Regions from separate parts of the Alteromonas sp. Cnat3-28 genome, predicted to be linked through region 2. Evidence: predicted binding sites of a transcription regulator. Region 2 holds the regulator's gene; the other holds the start of a gene.
What was found. The regulator FNR, encoded in region 2, switches genes on or off when oxygen is low (the NO sensors DNR and NnrR bind a similar motif). The targets are predictions, from matches to a motif close to TTGATCTAGATCAA.

Region 1 (10,502 bases), on a different contig from region 2:
CTTCTGTTGTGAATGCTTTGTCGGTAATTTTACTGTTTTCAAGTTGACTGAATACAAGCAAGCGCCCCTCTGCGATACGGGTAAGCAAATCGTTATGACCCACCCACATACTGGCATATCCCGAAGCAATGCGAAGTAGTGCTAGCGCGCGAATAACCACCGCGGGAATAACGTAATTAAAACCTACAGGTGCAATAGCGCTGATAGCGATAAACCACGAAGAAATAACAAGAATGGTTATTCCTGCCACACCGTGTAAAAGAGCAAGCAGTAGCGTGAGATAAGCCGGTTTACTTTTCATCAAGACCACACTCCTTTTGATTGGCATTCGCCTTAAAGCTCGTTTCCGTCACGCTGCTACAGCCTTGTAGGTGCCCGTCTTGTACTGCACCTATTTTGCTTTTAAGCCCTGCCTCTGATTTTGACTTTGAGTTGAAGTTTGAGTTGGAAATGGCGTCTTGTTCGGGCGTGCTTCGCGATACCGTCCAAAAGCGGTTAAACCAGTTTGCAGGGAGTGCTTTGTGAGAAGCCCAAATCAGTGTTTTGTCTCTACCCAAACGTTCAATTAACTGTGCCAATCTTGCATGCTGGGAATCTGGCAAATGGGCTGTAGGCTCGTCTAGTAACCATATATCGTCTTTGCGCAACAGCGCTCTCGCTAGCGACAGCCGTTGCGCTTCTCCACCTGAAAGCAGTGGATAATCCGTCATTACCGTATCAAGCCCCAAAGGCAATAACGACAGCCACAAGTCAAGTTCTACTGCTTCTAGTGCTTTCGTAAGCGCGTCGTCTGTATAGGTGTCGTTTAAGCACAAATTTTCACGCACGGTACCTGGCGTGATCACGGGGTGCTGGGTAATCCAAATTACCGGTTCACTGAATGTATGTGTGCTAGGTCTTTGACCGCCTAAGGCTTCTAATAATAGTGTTTTGCCCGAACCAGAGCGCCCGCTAATGAGTATTTTATCGCCCTTTAATACTACAAGGGATTCAGCGTGCAAGAGTGCAGGAGTATCATCAAAAGCCGATTTATCCTTACCGCTCGGCAAGCGAGGTTGCGGGGCGTTTATGTCAAAAACCTTAAGGTTTTTAGCCGCAAGCAATACCTCGTGTTCTGATGAATAATGGTGGGTTGTGTCAGCGTTGACCGGGTTCATTGCACTACCATCAAGATTCTGTGTGAAGCGCGAGAATAAGGGAGCAAGTTCAGCTTTGGCGGCTTCTGCTTGCGCTTTTTGATGATATACCTGCCCCAGCTTTTTCATTTCACTGAGTAACAATGGCACAGTCAGCAATATCCATAAGCCTTGCTGGAGCGTTATTTCCGACCCAATACTCAATTCACCTAACAGTGAAAAACCAATAAATACTGCCGTAAGTGCAACCGCGAGTGTTGCGAAGAAGTCGAGCACGCTGTTGGACAAAAACGCTACGCTCACTACTTTCATAGTACGCGCATTCAAATTTTCACTGGCATCTTTAAGCAGGGCTGTTTGTTTTTGATGCGCCTGATAATTTGCGAGCATCGGCAGCGCGGCTAACCTATCAGTAAATAAACTTCCCAAACGTTCAAGGGCGATAAAATGCTTTCGATGTAGGGCAGCGGCTCCCTTGCCCACAATGATCATAAAAAGCGGCACTACCGGCAATGTCAGTAATAGGCCAATTCCTATAACGGGGTTCACATAAAAGATAACGGCTAAAGCAAACAAGGGGACAACAACTGCAATCATTTGCTGCACTCGATATTCAAGTGCCCAGTCAGCAAAAGCCTGTAAGTGCTGCAGCCACACCGTTTGCCAATAGTAAACCGAGTGCTGGCGAATAAGCGCATATTGACGCTCAATGAATACGTGTTGTAGGTGCTGTTCGAGCTTGTTTAACACCTGCATTCTTGCACTACTAGATAAGGCATTGAATGCGCCTTGTAGCAGCCAGCTAAGCCCCAGAGAAACGGCAAGTCCTGTGACATCACTCGCTGTTGCAGGAGACTGGTTTACTACCCAGTCATGAGCAATATGAGAAAAATAATAGAACCCAATAATCAAAGAAAAAAGCGACAAACACTTAACCACTACTTGCGCCATAAGCGAAGTGCGCAAGCCAAGCGACTGCGCCTTATCCATCTCATTGCACCACGCATTAAGCGTTTGCCGGTTGGGAACTTTTTCTTTGATCACTGTGGTTTTGACTCATCTTTTTCGTTACTTAGTAACGAGAGCAAATCTCGCATTTCTTTTTCATTCTTTTCCAAGTGGTGGGCTGGCTGCAAGAACCTACCAATTAAACTGATAGCGCGGTGTTCATCCGTTTTCAAACCTTCAGCAGCAGGGACGCTGTTGAAGAGCCCCCATGGATGGGTTTACGGCGTGTTTGAAACCGGATGAACTCCGCGCTATTTAAAACACCTAGTCTTCGGGCCTATCCATATTTTCCGTCGACTCCAACCACATGGCGTTGATAATGCCAAAAGAGCACGCCAGTAAAACTCCTAAAATCCAAGCGAAATACCACATAGCGTTCTCCTTAATAAATGGTGTGAGACTGGTCGAGGTCTTCGTTTTTAATGCGTCCGCGCATTACGTAAAAGCTATAGGCCGTGTAGCTAAGTACAATAGGCACAAAGATACAGGCAACAATAAACATTACGTTTAGCGTCATATGGCTAGACGTAGCGTCCCATACGGTTAAGCTCGCTTCTGGCATGGTGATGCTTGGCATTAAGAATGGGAACATAGAAAAGCCAGCCGTTAAGATAACGCCTGCTATAAATAGCGCACTCGATACAAACGCCATGCCTGCATTACCTTTCTTAGAGAAAAGCGCACAGGCCAGACCCGCAATAATACCCAGCACAGGTGCTGCCATCATAAGGGGGTATTTGCTGTAGTTGCTCATCCAAGCTCCAGCTTCAATGGCAACCTCTTTCTTAAGTGGATTTGACGTAGCAATGGTATCGACTGCCGACGTAATCACGAAGCCATCTAATCCAAAGGCTACCCAAAGACCTGCAAGTACAAATAGCGTGACACCAGCCAGGCTTAACACAACCGATACTGCACGTGCGCGAACTTCAATAAAGCCATCGGTTTTCATTTGTAGCCAGGTTGCACCGTGGTTCAGCAACATAGCCACTGAAAGCAGGCCTGCTACCAGCGCAAACGGTGTTAAAAGGCCAAAGAACGAGCCTGTGTAGGTTGACTTAAGCGTACTATCCATTTCAAACGGTACGCCCAACAGCAGGTTACCAAAAGCCACACCAAAGATAAGGGCTGGGATAATACCGCCAGCAAATAGCGCCCAATCCCACGCTTTCCGCCACTGCGGGTTAGGCAATTTACTGCGGTAATCAAAGCCTATCGGGCGCATCCAAAGGGCAATTAAGGTGAGGGCCAGCGCAAGGTAAAAACCAGAAAACGCAGTGGCGTAAATCATAGGCCACGCGGCAAAAATAGCGCCACCTGCGGTAATAAACCAAACTTGGTTGCCATCCCAGTGCGGCCCTACTGTATTTATCATTACGCGGCGCTCTTTGTCATTTTTGCCAATAAGCGTGAGCAGTGCTCCAACGCCCAAATCGAAGCCATCAGTAACCGCGAAGCCAATTAGCAGAACGCCAACCAAGCACCACCAAATGACTCTCAGTAGTTCATAATCAATCATGCTTTTGCTCCTTGCTCATCAAGGTCAATAAGATCAAATTCAGTGTCAGGCTGCTTATCTTCAGGTGGAACTGGCCCTTTCTTGGCAAACTTCTTCATTAGATAAAAACCAATAATGAACATGCCGGTGTAGAAAGCACTGTAGGCTACAAGGGTTATTACCACGTCGCTTACGGCGAGATTAGATACCGACGTATGCACCGGAAGCACCTCTGCAATTGACCATGGTTGGCGGCCATATTCAGCGACAAACCAGCCAGCCTCACAGGCAATCCAAGGAAGCGGTAAACCGTAGAGCGCGCTTTTTAATAGCCAACGTGGCTTAGTAATCTTGTGTTTAGTACTGTAGTAAAAGGCGCACACAAATAGCGCAAGCATAATAAAGCCAGCCACAACCATAAGGCGGAAACTCCAAAACAATGGGGCAACCGGCGGAATGCTGTAATCTACTGCCTGTTGAAGCGCGGCATCAGAAGGATTTGAAACGTTCTCAGTGAAAGGCTCTAGCAACATAGCGTAACCTAAACTGTCTTTATTTTGGTCGAAGGCAGTACGTTGCTCAGCTGTCGCGGTGCCGTTTCTTACATCATCAAGCACTTCATAGGCTTTAATTCCGCTCAGAATACGCTCGCGATTCTCTTCTTTAAGATCCTTAATACCTTTCACTTCTTCGGTTAACGAACGGGTAGCAATAATGCCCATTGCCCAAGGAATTTGAAGGGCGTACTCGGTTTCCTGCTTCTCGTCGTTTGGAATACCAAACACAGTAAACGGCGCAGGTGCAGGATGGGTTTCGTACTCAGCTTCAACTGCTGCCAGCTTCACTTTTTGTACATCACCAAGCTCATAACCACTTTCATCGCCTAGCACGATCACAGAAAGCGTTGAGGCTAGGCCGAAGCTAGCAGCTATGGCGAACGAACGGCGCGCAAAGGCGATATGCTTATGATTAAGTAGGTAGTAACTTGAAATTGCCAACACAAACATTGCGCCGGTCACGTAACCTGCTGATACAGTGTGAACAAATTTGACCTGTGCTACGGGGTTAAAAATAACCTCAGCAAAGCTGGTCATTTCCATACGCATGGCTTCAAAATTAAATTCAGCGCCTACCGGGTATTGCATCCAGCCGTTAGCAATCAAGATCCACAGTGCAGAGAAGTTTGAACCAATGGCCACCAGCCAAGTCGCCATCAGATGCTTCACCTTTGACATTTTGTCCCAGCCAAAGAAGAACAACCCCACGAAGGTAGACTCTAGGAAAAAGGCCATTAGGCCTTCGATGGCAAGTGGCGCACCGAAGATATCGCCTACATAGTGAGAATAGTAAGACCAATTCATTCCGAACTGGAATTCCATGGTTAAGCCTGTGGCTACACCAATGGCAAAGTTAATTCCAAACAGCTTTCCCCAGAATTGGGTCATCTGCTTATAAATTTCTTTACCCGTCATTACGTATACCGATTCCATAATGGCAAGTAAGAAACTAAGCCCCAAAGTTAAGGGTACAAATATAAAGTGGAACATTGCAGTTAATGCAAATTGCCACCGCGATAGTTCTATTAACGTATCGCTCATGGGTTATCTCCCTTGTATTTCGTGTGCGCGTTAAACGCTTAGCAGAAAAGTGGTTTAAAATTCAGTGATGAACACATGAATATGCCGCATGGCAAGAGCACGGTTTATGCCATACATCAGTAATTTGGCTGCTTAAGCGCAATTACCGATAGACGGCGGTATTTTCGTACTGTGCAGATAAATTATTCCACGACCGAGCGTGTGGCTTATTGATCCAACGCAACAATTGATGGCGATGCATTCGCCATATTTGTCATTTAGGTGACAAATATGGCACAAGGGAAAGGTCACGTAGGTGAACATTGAGAGGTAGAGAATAGGGCGCGTTAGGGTGTATATGTGATTGTGAATGCACCCCGTAAATCACCCAATTCAAACCCTGTAGCTTGATCATTGGGATAGTGCTTTAGAATGGATTGTTTTACTGAAGGTGCCACATTGGCTCCGTGGCATGCCATGCACACCTGACCTTGTTCAATAGCCATCATGTACCTAAACTTACCGCTTTCGCTATCGTATTGATAAGTTTCAAGGGGTCTTTTATGGGCCAAATTGTCTTGCTTAGCTTTGGTCAGTAATTGTGAAAACCACGCTAACTGCTCACGCTCCCATTGATCTGCCGCATTGTTTGGGTTCCTTACTTTCAGCGCGGTACGCCCAACCTCCCACCCGTTTTGACTAAGCGCCAGAGCAATAGGAGCCGCTGTAATCTGGCATTCGTTAACGCCAGCCTCTAGCCCTCCGGATTGAATTGCTTGCTGTAGTCGTGACTTTAGCGCGCCTCCCAGTGCTTTTGCGTGTAATCGCGCTTCTTTGACTTTTTCCTGTACACTGTTTTCACTTTTTTTCTCATTGGCAGTCACTGTATCTGCCAATGAATGAGCACTACTTGCCAATAAGCTTATCGCCACCAGCATTACGCTATTTTTCATTATAAAACTCTCTTAGGAACTGAATGAATTTCTACCGAAGTATTGTCGTTTGTCTCAAACAATGAACAAGCTCTATGCCAATATGATAAATTGCCAAAATTAAATTAGAACAAACTAATATTCAGCCACCCATGAATATATCCATAGTACAAGCGATGATAGATGCGATAGATAAACCCGCAATCTTCATTAACCCAAGCTACGTTATTGAAGCTGTCAACCAGCCCTACAGAGACACCTACCCTGTGGATATAAAGCTTGGCTTTAGTACCTGCTATCAAGTCTCTCACCGCAACAACAAACCTTGCGATAAGTGCGGCGAGCATTGCCCCATGCAAGAGAGTAAAGCCACAGGACGAGCGGCTAGCGTAGTACACGTTCATACCACCAGTGAGGGTCAAAGCTACTGCGACATCCTCATGCGCCCGATCTTCGACGGTAGCGGAGAATTATTAGGTTTCTTGGAAATACTCGATAAGCTTTCGTTTGCCTCAAACCGACCTTCAGCAGGAAAGATGGTCGGCGAATCAGAGGCATTTAAAGCAATGCTAAACAAAATAAATCGCGCCGCTAACTCAGATATTTCAGTACTACTGTTTGGCGAAACCGGCACGGGTAAAGAGCTGGTGTCCCAAGCACTTCACTCGAGTAGTCACCGTGCTGGCAAACCATTTGTTATCATCGAGTGTACCGGCATGTCCGACACGCTGCTTGAAAGCGAACTATTCGGTTATGAAAAAGGGGCATTTACAGGCGCAACCACAAATAAGAAAGGGCTCGTAGAAGCAGCGGAAGGCGGCACATTGTTTTTTGATGAAGTCGGCGATATCCCACTTTCAACACAAGTAAAGCTTCTGCGGCTGTTCGAGTCTCAAACTTATCGACCTGTAGGAAGCACAGTGTCTAAAAAGGCTGATTTTCGTTTAGTGTGTGCATCTCACAAAAATCTAAAGCATATGGTGGAAACGGGCGAATTCAGACAGGACCTGTACTACCGCATTGCCGGTTTTCCTATCAACCTCCCTTCTTTACGACAAAGAAAATCAAATATAGCACTGATAGCCGCTCACTTTTTAGCAATGTCTAAAGAGAAAAAACGGTTTCATAAAAACGCGCTAGAAAAACTAACCAACTACCCGTTCCCAGGCAATATTCGCGAACTCAAAAACATTGTAGACCAAGCTATTTTACTGGCTGATGAAACCGTTATTTACGATACAGACTTACCCGAGCTCGATAACATAAGCGCTGATGCTATCAATGATACCTCGTCATCTCACGGTAACGTTGTGACCTTAGACGAAATGGAACGCCAATACTTACGTCAGGTTCACACGTCTTTTGAAGGCGATACCCAGCAACTTGCACAAGCGCTGGGAGTGAGTACCCGTACACTTTACAGAAAGCTGAAAAAAGCGGAGGTTGGAGATACTTAAAAATAATAGGTAGAAAAATTACCAAAACGCAGGCTATGATAAAAAGGCGCTAACCAGATAAAGAAAAATGACTTTAAGACGCCTACTTACACTAACACTTTGCCTTTGTATGCTTTTGCAGAATGCATTAGCACTTGGCCTTGCTGCCCATACTATGCAGCAAGCACGTGCGTTTGTAGGTGAAGATATTGAACTTATTTGTACTGGCAAGACCATGCGCTACATTTCAATTAGCGCCACTGAGTTTGAAGGTGAGTTCGTTTTTGTTAGCCCCGAACTGCTCAAAGCACCCGCCGAGCACTTTGACTGTACCAATGGCACGTTAGCCGACTTACCTCAGGTTGACGAGCCACTACTTGCCACATTACCTTTGATATCACTTGTTCGCTATCGCGCTCTAGTCGCGCGTTTAGCGGCTAAGCCCTTTACAGATTTTGCTTACGCGGCGCCACTAAGCCGCGCCCCACCACACGCATAACAACCTCCAAAACACACTGAACATGCATGCTTTCACCATGCACAACACTCGTTTTTTAAAATGGAATTGTTATGAAGCAATCTATCATTGCGCTTGCAGTATTCACTGCGTGCGCGCCTATACATATTTACGCAAACACTACCGACTTGGCCGATAACACTTCAACAGAAGTGGTCACCGTTATTGGCACACCGCTTTCCCTTATCACGCAAAATGTCGAACAAGAGTCTGTTAATGCTACCAGCAATATTGACGCTGACTTCGGCGATCAGCTCGCCATATTACCTGGCGTGTCGATATCTCGAAACGGCCCGGTGACAGGGCTTATTCAGTATCGAGGACTTTATGGTGACAGAGTTGGCGTGAGCATTGACGGCGTCGATATAACTGGTGCCGGGCCAAACGCCATGGACTCGCCCCTTTCTCATGTACTGCCAGAACCAGGGCTGACAGCCACCGTTTACCGAGGAATTGTACCTGTAAGTGCAGGTGTGCAAACGTTAGGCGGAAAGCTTCGTATTCACTCTGATGCCTCAGCACTTTTTGATTTGAATACAGGCTTTAGTGGTAGCGTAAGTGCCAGCGTAATATCTCCGGGAAGCGGACAGCAATATCAGGGCAACGTGTTTTATAAAAGTGAGCAAGCTTTTGTTAGCGGCGCCTTCACTCATCAGCAGCGCGACGAACAAGAGTCGGGAGATAACAGCGTTATACCAAACAGCCATTACCAAAGAAATGGCGGTAAGTTTAGGGCGGGCTATGAGTGGGGCAATCACCAAGTCGATGTGAGTTATCAGCAACTTAATACTAACGAAAGCGGCACGCCTGCTCTAGCCATGGACATTGGTTTTATTGATGCCGCTTGGTATCGACTGGGCTATCGCTATAACGCAAATGATAGGGAGTTCTTCACGTTAAGCTGGTTTGGCAACAGCAACCAACATGCCATGGACAACTTCTCACAGCGCATGGTGATGTCTGCCGACATGGCGAGAGAGAATAACGCTGATGCTATTGCTCAAGGTGTAGATGCCACCTATGTAATGCCATTTTATAAAGGCGACCTCAAACTGGGTGCCAATCTGCACCACAGCAGGAATAACTCGACCATCACCAACCCTAATAACGGCATGTTCTTCGTTGATAACTTTACCAACGTAGAAAAAGACACAGCCAGCGTATACGCAGAATGGCAGCGAGATAAAGCATCTTTTTCAACAACAATTGGTACCCGATATACACGTGTTGACATGGATGCCGGGCTAGCCGGTTCTAATATGGTTATGATGAACCCAGCCATTGCTTCACTCGTTGATGATTTCAACGCGGCAGAACGCAGTAAGAGCTATAACATGTTAGATATTGCCGCTAGCACGCGATATCACGCCAGCGACAATGTCGATGTTGTCCTTGGCGTATCGCAGAAAAACCGTGCCCCTACTTACTTCGAGCGCTATACGTGGCTACCTCTTGGTATTTCTGGGGGAATGGCAGACGGATTTAACTACATTGGTAACTTGGCTCTAGACAACGAAACTGCACGCCAAATAGATGTGGGTATTGATTACCGTTTCAAAAGCTGGTCAGTTTCTCCTCGCCTCTTTTATCAAGATATTGAAGACTATATTACTGGTTCTCCCAGCACGAATATGGCTGCCAATATGGTCTCCACCATGATGGCAGGCACAACACCATTTCAATGGACTAATACAGACGCCGTAATCAAAGGGGCAGATCTGACTGTTTCGGGTAATGTGTTTGATAACGTGAAGCTTAACGCAGTAGCAAGTGTTCAGCACGGTAATCGCGACGATATAGACGATGCGTTGTTTCGTATCGCCCCCGAACAGCTAATCACCACCATTCAGTGGGATACACAGCTATTTAATGCGCCAATGGCGCTGCAACTAACGTCAGAATTGGCAGGAGCACAAAACCACGTTTCAGCGCTACAAAATGAAACCACTACTGCAGGATATGGATTAGTGCACATTACGGGGCTTTTCACCCTTATAGATAATGCACAGTCAAACCTTCAGGTAACGGCAACCGTTCATAACCTGTTTGATAAACACTACGCCCCACACACAGCAGGAATTAACCGCGTGATGAATACTGATGTTGCAGTAGGTGAGCGAGTACCCGCTGCGGGACGAGAGTGGCATTTATCGCTGAGCTACAGGTTCTAACCGTTTAAAACTCAAACTCCAAAAGGCATAAAGATAAACCAGTGATTCTCCTTCGCTGGTTTATCTACTCGTAATGTCTGATACACATGCCGTTTTAAACGCTAGAAATGAAAACTTGCGCACTAACGTAAGTATTTTGAAGGTAAAGAACTGTGTCAGATTACAGCGGGAAATAAGGTTGAGAATGCCTGCCACAAGAGCCGCAGGGCCAACAGTGTCACCACTAT
Region 2 (10,502 bases):
TAGCGGCTGTCGAAATCGAAGCTTTCTAATACTAACTATAAACGACATTGGGAAAAACGTAAGTTGTTTTAGATCAAGAATTTTACGAGGCGACCATGAGTGAACCTACCTAATTGAATATGGAGCAACCGGCGTGGCGCTGAAAGGGTAGATAGGTGGCTAACACATGTGTCGTCCTAATATAGGTTGACAGTTATTAGGCCAGCTCTCGAAGCTGGCCTTTTCTATTATGCACTGCGTTAGGCGTTTCCATATCTAATGCTAAGTGCGGTCTCATTTCATTGTAAATATTGATTGATTCGGTAACGAGTATTTTCAACTCTTCGATTGTTTTACATCGGTAGAGTAAGAACTCTTGCTTAAGTATACCGTTTATTCGTTCTGCTAATGCATTTTGATAACAGTCGTAACCATCTGTCATTGACGGCTGGATCCCATTCGCATTCAACTCATTCTGGTAGATAGCTGAACAGTATTGTAGCCCTCTGTCTGAGTGGTGAACACTGTTACCTGCATATCGTTTATCTCTGACGGCCATCTTCAGTGCTTTGACTACATTTTCAGCCCTCATGTCCAAGCTCAAGTGGTGCCCTACAATTTTACGCGTGCTAGAGTCTGTTACTAACGATAGATAGTGTACACCTTGGTCGGATTCGAGATAGGTGATATCGCTAACAAGCACATGCTTTGCATTATGCAGACCTTCTTCCTTAAGTAAATTTGGATGCTTTTTCATCCAATGTTTACTGAATGTAGTTTTGGTAAAGCTTTTCTTTGGCTTAACGAGTAGCCCCTCGCTCCTTAAGTAAGTAAAAAAGCCATCTCGACCTAGTTTAATCCCATGCTCAACCAACTTTGGTTTTATAAGTTTATAGAGCTTACGCGTCCCTATTTGCGGCATATACTTGCGCCAGTAAAGTACCCAATCTTTAATTATCGATAGCTCTGCTCTTCTACATTCCATGCGAGAAACAGCCTGGTAAACCGACTGTCTCGATACTCCCACAACCCGGCATGCTGCCGCCAAATTTATTTCTTTTCTTTTTTTGGCTTGCCAGACGTACCGGATAAGTACTTTTTTCTGAGACCCGCTCCATACTCGTTATCCATAATATCTACCATTCCATTAAGGATTTTATTACGGAGCTTTTCGTCAGCTAATTCTCTCTCGAGACGTTTTATTTTTTCGGCTGGTGTTTCTTTTGAACTTGGCATAAGTGGATGCTGAAATGGTTTCGACCAGTCGAGTCTACCATGCTTTCTGAGCCAAACCAGTACCGTCGACCTTCCTTGTATTCCGAAGTGAGCTTGTGCCTGTTTATAAGTGAATTCGCCTTTTTCTACACGCTCAACCACACCCAATTTAAAAGCTAAGGTGTAATCACGCTGTGTGCGCTTAGGTCTTTGATTACTTGAAGTTGTCATAAAGAAGTCCTCTTTATGTCAACGTATTTTAGGACGGGACAACAGGTTACAAAAAAGCGCGCTTAGTGCGCGCCTTATTTAACACTTAAAAAGGACTAACCGCAGACAACGCTAGGGCCGTTAAGCGCCGCTAGTTTGGTGTTTAGCCTATCGAAATCCAAAATAGTAATAAGCTTGCCGTCTACTTTTATGATGTTGTCTTTTTGAAAACGGCTTAACAGACGACTAATCGTTTCAATCGTTAACCCTAAATAGTTTCCAATTTCGTTGCGCGTCATGGTTAAGTGGAATTCTCTATGGGAAAAGCCACGCTCTTCAAAGCGCTGAGAAAGATGTGATATAAAATACAATAAACGCTCTTCTGCGGTTCGCTTGTTTAAAAGCATGATCATGTCGTGATCTTGTTTTATTTCAGCGCTCATGAAGCTCATGATTTGGTGGCGCAGCTTTGGAAATTGCACTGACATTTCGTCGAGGGTCTCGTAGGGAAGCTCACACACCATGGCAGTTTCTAACGCAGAGGTATAGCTTTGGTGTTTGTTCTCTCTTAATGCATCGAAACCGATAATGTCACCAGGAAAGTGAAAGCCGGTAATCTGTTCTTCACCTTCGGTATTAGTCACAAATGATTTGAATGAACCGGTTCTCACTGCAAATAGAGAACGGAATTTATCACCAGTTTGAATCAGCGTGTCACCTTTATGAAGCGGCTTCTTGCGTTCAATAATATCGTCAAGAGACTCGATTTCTGTTTTGTTTAACGCCACCGGTAAACACAGGTGACTGAAACTACAGTTTTGACAGTGAATAGAAAATTGGCTTCCTTTGCTCATAATGCACGCTCTCTAAAAGAATACCCGACAATAATACACCCATTTTTAAACGATTGCGCCATGAATAAGATAAGCGGCATATATTGCCATTATTACTGCAATAATTTGTCTAAAATGATTATGTTGAAAACTTCGAACAATATATTGGCTACCAGCGCTTGCAGCGAGCAAGGTGGGTAATGTACCCAAACCGAAGAAGAACATAATAGCAGCGCCTTCTAGCGCGTTACCCGCCGCGAGAGACCAGGTAAGTGTGGAATACACCAAACCGCAAGGAAGCCAACCCCAAATAAAACCATAAGGCAACGCACTTAAAGGGGTCTTAAATGGCAAAAAGCGTTTTGAAAGCGGCTGGACTTTGGAAAATAGGCCTTTACCCGCATTTTCCAGCACTGTTAAGCCAGTCCACCACTTACCCAAATAACACGCCAGTAGAAGCAACATGATTCCGCTAAGTAGGGAAAGGGCATAGTTGGCAAGAGGTATATAATCTGCTGCAATTTTTCCAAGTGCCCCGGTTATTGCTCCGGCGATAGTGTAGCTCACTATACGTCCCATGTTATAGGCAAGGGTATAGGGTAGTGCTGAAGCGCCTTTAGGCGATACCATCCTTAGCGCAGCGACAATTCCACCGCACATTCCCACACAGTGAACTCCACCGGCTAAGCCGATAAGAAAGGCAGAGAAGTAGTTAATCCCTTCCATGTGGCGCTTGGCTTTTGTCTACTTTACTGTCTTGAAGTTGCTTGCGTTGCTCAGCTAGCTTTTTTTCTTCTGGCGGAAGATCATCGTCAAACAGTATGCTATAACCTTGGCGATCTAAATCTTCAAATTGATTGGTTTTCACCGCCCAAAAGAATATCACGATAGCGACGGCAACAATGATGATGGCGATTGGAATTAATACGTAAATAATACTCATGCTATTTGCTCAAGAGTCGCGTTGAGTTTGTGACCACAATGATACTGCTTAACGACATACCAACAACAGCCATCCACGGTGAAAGTAGGCCTGATACGGCGAAAGGTAAGATCAAAACGTTGTAACCTACCGACCAGCCAATATTTTGCCTTATTTTTTGCTTCACTTGGTGCGCAGTTCGAATAAGTTCTGGTACAGAAAGCAGCTGATCGCCAAGCAGTATCACGTCGGCGGCAGTTTTAGCCACGTCTGTGGCATTACCCACTGCAATTGCCACATCAGCACTGGCAAGAACTGGAGCGTCGTTAATACCGTCACCCATCATCATCACTTTCGCGCCAGATTGCTGCATAGCTTGAACGGCTTCGTACTTTTGCTCAGGTGTTAGGCCACCTTTAGCGGTCGAAATTGGCAATGGTGCGGTAAGCGCATTAACGTTTTGCTGTGTATCACCACTTAAAACGGCGAGGGTATGGCTTGCAGCTAATATATCGAGAGTTTCTTGCGTATCTTCTCTTAGTGAATCCTTTACTTCATACGCCGCCATAATACGCCCCTTAACCGTGAGAAACACGTTAGCTGAAGGGAACGCTTCAATGAGTTTTAGCTGAGATTCGTGAACGCTGAATGCTGCAGAACCCATAGAAAACAACGTGTCATTGATCTCACCGCTGATACCACCTCCTGGCGTAACGGTAAAATTAGTCACTTTGTGTACCGTGCTATCGATAACGTCAGCACTGCCGCTAGAGGCAGAATTCTCGCTAAAGGCTATACCGTCGCTAAAGGCTATACCGTCGCTAAAGGCTATACCGTCGCTAAAGGCTATACCGTCGCTAAAGGCTATACCGTCGCTAAAGGCTTTGGCAATTGGATGTTCAGAGCGTGACTCCAAAGCGCGTGCAATTGATAGCGCACTGTCACTATCCACACCGTCTGCGTACCAGGCATTTGAAATAGTGAACTTGCCTTTTGTGAGCGTACCGGTCTTGTCTAATGCGATAGTGTCAATGTCAGTAATTTGTTCAAGCGCATCGGCCCGTTTTAATAAAATACCTTGTCTGTTTAACTTTGCCATAGCACAGGTTAACGCTGATGGCGTAGCCAATCCTAATGCGCAAGGACAGGTGGCAACCAGCACCGATATGGTGATCCAAAATGCCTCGTCGCTACCCTGATACGCCCAAAAGCCATAGGTTAACGCCGAAATCAGCAATACCGCAGTAACGAAATAGCGAGAAAAATTATCGGCTATCTGCGCTGCTTTAGGTTTACTCGCCATCGCACTTGCTTGCAGCCGTACAATTTGATTTACCAGCGCATTTTTGAGGGTCTGCGTAACCGTAATGGTTAGCGTACCATCTTGACAAACCGTGCCGCCGTATACCGGGCTACTGTTCGACTTACGCACGGGGTTAAACTCGCCGGTAAGCATAGATTCGTCAACCGCTGCGTTGCCGTCCGTTACCACCCCATCAATGGGGACTGTTTCACCAGGCTTCACCAGCACTACGTCGTCAATTTTTAGCTGCTTAGCCAGACACTCGGTTAGGCTGCCATCCGGATTTACTTTGGTAGCTGATACGGGCACATACTGCATCATATTGGCAGAGATTTGTGCGGCGCGATGACGACTGCGATGTTCTAAGAATCGGCTAAGTAACAGCAGAAAAATAAACATACAAATGGATTCGAAATACACTTCACCTTGCTCTAATACTGTAGAACGAATTCCAGCAATGTAAGTACCGAATATTGCGAGCGTAACGGGTACGTCCATATTAACCGTTTTGGCGCTTAGCGCTTTAGCGGCGCCCATATAAAAGTTGCTGCCTGAATACAGCACCACAGGTGTAGTAAGTGTAAGGGCAACCCAATAAAAATATTGGCGGGTCTCTAACTCAATGGCGCCAAACCAATCAAAATAAAGCCCCGTCATCAGCATCATTACCTGCATGGTCATAATGCCTGCTAGGCCAAGCTTTTTAAGAAAGGTTTTTTGTTCGCGCTTATAGCTGGCTTCGTGTTCGTCGGGGTGAAATGGTGACCCAACATAACCAATGCGTTTTAGCGTAGATAGAATTTGGCTAAGCTTAATTTGAAACGGTGACCAAGTGACTAAAGCGCGGCGCTCTTGTACATTCACCGCGACTTGCTTTATTCCTTCAACTTTTGACAACTGCTTTTCGATAAGCCAGCCACACGCAGCGCATGTAATACCTTCAAGGGTCAACTGAATCTGTTTGTCCTGACCTTCTTCAAACACGAACTCTTCTTGAAGGGAAGGGTCGTCATAGACTTTTAGCTTATCTAACGTTTCTAAAATACTGTCGTCAGATTTTTGCGCCGGTTCGGTTCTAAACTGGTAATAGTCTTCAAGGCCGTTGTTAACGATCGCTTCAGCTACCGCTAAGCAGCCAGGGCAACACATGTCTCGTTGTTGCCCTAAAATGACAGTAGTAAATTTCCCATTGTCTGGACTCGCTATAGGCAAGCCGCAATGGTAACAGTCGTGCTTCGTCATTATGGATTGAATTTCATTTTGCCAGTGTGGGGCAGATAGACCGTGTTTTGAATTTTCCAGCTATCATCAATCGGCGTCAGCGATATGCGCCATTTACCGTCAAGGTTTTCTTCAATAAAGCCGCGATAAATACCGTTAGCGTCGCGACTCAATAAAACGCTAACATCGCGCTCTTCTAGCGTTACGTGATAGAAACTTAATTTAACCGCGTTACCTTCTTGAGGAATCCCCGAATGAAATTGCAGCGCTATGCTTCCATCTTCAATGGTTAAATCAGTGGTGATATTCATGCGGCGGGCTATGGCTTCTTTGTCCAGACGGGCATTAATTGCTTTTCCTTCTTTGTAGTAGTCGTCTACCACCAAGCTATCTTCGGTAGAAATAGCAAGGTTTAATAACACGCCACCCATGATGAGGGTAATGATAGGAACGGCAATTAAAAACCAGGGCCAGAACTCTTTATACCAGGGTCTATTCATCGAAATCTTTTCTCGTATTTACTTCACTAACAACATATTTATTTTTACTTCCCCAACTACACGTAAAGCCGGCAAATAATGATAAATATAGTGTTGGCGAGACATGTTAAAAGTGTACAAAGAATGTTCGCATGGCACTCTCTATACCGCTGTATTTTCTCATAAAAAAAGCCCCGTAGTAACGAGGCTTTTTAAGATATTTAATGATTTAAATCATTAATCATTTGAAAGGCTGTATACATACGCTGCAACAACGTGAATTTTGTCATCACCCAAGGTTTTCTTGAATGAAGGCATTACACCGTTACGACCGTAAGTAAGCGTTTCTGTTACCGCTCTGTGGCTGCCGCCGTATAGCCAGATATTGTCAGTAAGGTTTGGTGCACCAAGTGCTTGGTTACCTTTACCGTCCATACCGTGACAAGCCGCACACGCTGCGAAACGAGCTTTACCTGCTTCTGCAAGCTGAGGGTCCACATCGCGACCGCTTAAACTAAGTACGTAGTTAACCACTTCTTCGATACCGTCTTCACCCATAGCATCTAGCCATGCTGGCATAGCTGCTTTACGACCAAGCGTAAGAGTTTCAACGATTTTCGCACCTGAACCACCGTACAACCAGTCGTTGTCCGTTAGGTTAGGGAAGCCGCCATTTTGACCACGTGCATCAGAACCGTGACACTGAGAGCAATTTTGTAGGAACAAACGCTGACCTACTTTATTTGCTTCTGGGTCTTTAGCCAGTTCTTCAACAGGAACTTGTGCATACGCTTCGAAGATCGGATCGAACTTCTCGGCAGCGAAATCTAGTTCACGGTCATATTCTACTAGGTAGCCTTGCTCTTTAGCATCAATACGCGCCTGAGCTGACTCTTCTAGCGATTGAATATTTTGGTTAGAGCTCTTCCAACCCAAAATACCTTCATACGCACCTAGGCCAGGATAAAGCGCTAGGTATAAAAAGCCCCAAACGATGGTCATGTAGAACATAATTGTCCACCAGCGAGGAAGTTGGTTGTTCAACTCCTCAATACCATCAAATTCGTGGCCCATTGACTCACCTTCAGCTACGCCAGTCTTGTTAGAAAGGCACCAGCGAAGAAGGAAGTAGCAACCAATGATTAACCCTAGGGTTATCACTGAAATCCAAATTGTCCAAAACATACTCATGAGTTCGAGACTCCTGCTAATCTTCTTTTGATTTTTCTTTTTCTTCGTCTGCAAACACTAGGTTTGCAGCTTCATCGAATTTTTTCTTGTTGCGGCTGCTGAACGCCCACCATACAACACCGATGAAGCTTACAAAGACGATGACAGTAAAAATGCTGCCTACAATTCCCTGGTCCATATTATTTCAAATGTGTGCCAAGAGATTGTAGATAAGCAATAAGGGCCTGCATTTCCGTTTTGCCCTGTACTGCCGCTTTCGCACCCGCGATATCTTCGTCGGTATACGGAACGCCAAATCCACGGAATACTTCCATTTTTTCAGCTGTTAACTCGCCATTAAGCGTGTTTTCCGCAAGCCAAGGGAAACCTGGCATATTCGACTCTGGTACCACGTTACGAGGATTAAGCAGGTGAACTCGGTGCCATTCGTCGCTGTAACGACCACCAACACGTGCTAGGTCAGGACCAGTACGCTTAGAACCCCAAAGGAAAGGGTGCTCCCATACTGATTCGCCAGCAACGCTGTAGTGACCATAACGCTCTGTTTCAGCGCGGAATGGACGGATCATCTGGCTGTGACAACCTACACAACCTTCACGGATGTAGATATCACGGCCTTCAAGCTCAAGCGCGGTATATGGACGTAAGCCTGTTACTGGTTCCATGGTTTGCTGTTGAAACATCAACGGCGTTATTTGAACCATGGCACCGAAGCTGATAGCGATAAGGATTAATACCGTTAACAGACCGACGTTCTTTTCAATTAACTCATGTGCGTTTTTCATTATTCGTCTCCTTTACTACGCCGGCTGAGTCGCTGGGTCTGCAGCGATACTGCCTTTAGGTGCACGAACGGTTTTCCATGTGTTGTATGCCATAACAAGCATACCTGCTACCACGAAACAACCACCAATGAAACGAACCACATAGAAAGGCTTAGACGCTTCTAATGACTCAACAAAGCTATAGGTTAACGTACCGTCAGCATTTACTGCACGCCACATTAGACCCTGTAGTACACCAGACATCCACATTGCTACGATGTATAGAACAACACCGATAGTTGCGAACCAGAAGTGTACGTTAACTAGCTTCGTGCTATACATAGCGCGCTGACCGAATAGCACTGGAATTAAGTGGTAAATTGAACCAATTGAAACCATTGCAACCCAACCTAGAGCACCAGAGTGTACGTGACCAATTGTCCAGTCAGTGTAGTGAGACAGTGCATTAACGGTCTTGATTGCCATCATTGGGCCTTCGAAGGTAGACATACCGTAGAAAGACAATGAAACAATAAGGAAACGCAATACTGGGTCGGTGCGAAGTTTATGCCACGCGCCAGATAGCGTCATAATACCGTTAATCATACCACCCCAAGATGGAACGAATAGGATAATAGACATCACCATACCTAGTGACTGAGTCCAGTCTGGTAGGGCAGTGTAGTGAAGGTGGTGAGGACCAGCCCAGATATACAGAGAGATAAGTGCCCAGAAGTGAACAATTGAAAGTCTGTATGAATAAACCGGGCGACCAGCTTGCTTAGGTACGAAGTAGTACATCATACCAAGGAAGCCCGCAGTCAGGAAAAAGCCTACCGCGTTATGGCCGTACCACCACTGCATCATAGCGTCTACTGCGCCTGCATACAGTGAATACGATTTGGTGAAAGATACCGGAATAGCCATGCTGTTACCAATATGAAGAATTGCAACAGTTAACATGAACGCGCCTAAGAACCAGTTTGCAACATAAATGTGCGAAACTTTACGGATTACTAGGGTTCCGAAGAAGTTAATGATATAAGCGACCCAAACCAGTGCCAAAAGGATATCAATTGGCCATTCTAGTTCAGCGTATTCTTTTGAGCTGGTTAAACCCATAGGCAGGGTGATAACAGCTAAAACGATAACGGCTTGCCAACCCCAAAAGGTAAATGCGGCAAGTTTGTCACTGAACAGTCTTACCTGGCAGGTACGCTGAACGATGTAGTACGACGTTGCAAATAGCGCACAGCCGCCGAAGGCAAAAATAACGGCGTTAGTGTGCAACGGACGCAAACGTGAGAATGTTAGCCATGGTGTGTCAAAGTTAAGCATAGGTGCAAATAACTGCGCGGCAATAAATACCCCTAGGCCCATACCAATGATACCCCAGACTATGGTCATGATGGTAAATTGCCTAACTACTTTATAATTGTAGTCAGGTTGTGCTTGGCTTATTTCACTCATTTTAATGAATCTTCCACTTCAAATGAACTATGGTCTCCAACTGCCGGAATAGTACGGTCGAGACGTGTATCAGCTAAGGAATAACGCTTCACACCGAGCTCGGAAAGAGTAATAATTATTGTCTCCAAGCCAGTTGGTACGCGGATGATAAGGTTTTTAATTACAAAAAGATACCATAAACTACCTAAGCTTGATCTCCGTCAATGAAGAAATACACAAAATTTAAGAAATGCTAAATAACGATAACAATAAACGATCAAAATTTTTACATTCCCAGCTTCCATTAGTGGCTATTATTGTTGTAGCCGTGTGTGTATACCTTGCACATAAATTCCAGTCATCGGTGTTAAAAGACACTAGCGTAGTTAATGGAATAGGAAACAGCTGCAACTTTGTCAATGAAACTTGCGAATTCTTAATTGATGACAGGTTAGCAATTGCCACTTTTTCAGCCATGCCTGAAGCCGAAGAGTCAGTAACGGTTAAGCTCTTAGTTCCTGAGGGAGAGGAAATAGAGAGCGCATGGATTGAAGGGGTAAACATGTATATGGGCAAAATTCCCGTGCTGTTAGATAACGATGGTCAAGGAAAGTGGTCAGGTTGGTTTATGTTAGGTAGCTGTAGTGAGCCAGTGATGAAATGGCAGCTACGTCTAAATATTAAAGATAAAGAAAGCCCCAGCTATTTGTATTTTGTTACACAGCAGTAACTGTTTTAAAAGCAATAAGACTCTCCCTAAAGAAAGGGGAGTAAACAAGCAAAAAAGGCCGCTCTTTATTTAAGAGCGGCCTTTTATTAATTACCTGTAAATTGTAGCGTGAACGCTATTTCTTACATTTGAGACTGAAGGTAGTTTTGAATACCTAGTCGCTTAATAAGGCCAAGCTGCTGCTCTAGCCAGTGTGCGTGATCCAT

Region 1: the regulator FNR is predicted to act here: its motif matches at 5,450-5,463, upstream of MHM87_RS02575 (cytochrome ubiquinol oxidase subunit I).

The regions. Positions count from the first base shown of each region.
Region 1 covers NZ_JAKREY010000002.1:89,852-100,353, forward strand. Annotated here, with positions in the region: gene MHM87_RS02555 (ATP-binding cassette domain-containing protein) at 1-301, opposite strand, end outside; gene MHM87_RS02560 (ATP-binding cassette domain-containing protein) at 291-2,180, opposite strand; gene cydX (cytochrome bd-I oxidase subunit CydX) at 2,409-2,516, opposite strand; gene cydB (cytochrome d ubiquinol oxidase subunit II) at 2,527-3,663, opposite strand; gene MHM87_RS02575 (cytochrome ubiquinol oxidase subunit I) at 3,660-5,240, opposite strand; gene MHM87_RS02580 (DUF3365 domain-containing protein) at 5,567-6,172, opposite strand; gene MHM87_RS02585 (sigma-54-dependent Fis family transcriptional regulator) at 6,328-7,608, shown strand; gene MHM87_RS02590 (hypothetical protein) at 7,718-8,086, shown strand; gene MHM87_RS02595 (TonB-dependent receptor) at 8,158-10,275, shown strand; gene MHM87_RS02600 (sulfite exporter TauE/SafE family protein) at 10,431-10,502, opposite strand, start outside.
Region 2 covers NZ_JAKREY010000001.1:107,903-118,404, forward strand. Annotated here, with positions in the region: one part of gene MHM87_RS00530 (IS3 family transposase) at 197-1,074, opposite strand; one part of gene MHM87_RS00530 (IS3 family transposase) at 1,074-1,425, opposite strand; gene fnr (fumarate/nitrate reduction transcriptional regulator Fnr) at 1,521-2,258, opposite strand; gene MHM87_RS00540 (sulfite exporter TauE/SafE family protein) at 2,304-2,963, opposite strand; gene ccoS (cbb3-type cytochrome oxidase assembly protein CcoS) at 2,950-3,180, opposite strand; gene MHM87_RS00550 (heavy metal translocating P-type ATPase) at 3,182-5,704, opposite strand; gene MHM87_RS00555 (FixH family protein) at 5,704-6,183, opposite strand; gene ccoP (cytochrome-c oxidase, cbb3-type subunit III) at 6,400-7,353, opposite strand; gene MHM87_RS00565 (cbb3-type cytochrome c oxidase subunit 3) at 7,370-7,531, opposite strand; gene ccoO (cytochrome-c oxidase, cbb3-type subunit II) at 7,533-8,138, opposite strand; gene ccoN (cytochrome-c oxidase, cbb3-type subunit I) at 8,154-9,587, opposite strand; gene MHM87_RS00580 (hypothetical protein) at 9,817-10,296, shown strand; gene bfr (bacterioferritin) at 10,419-10,502, opposite strand, start outside.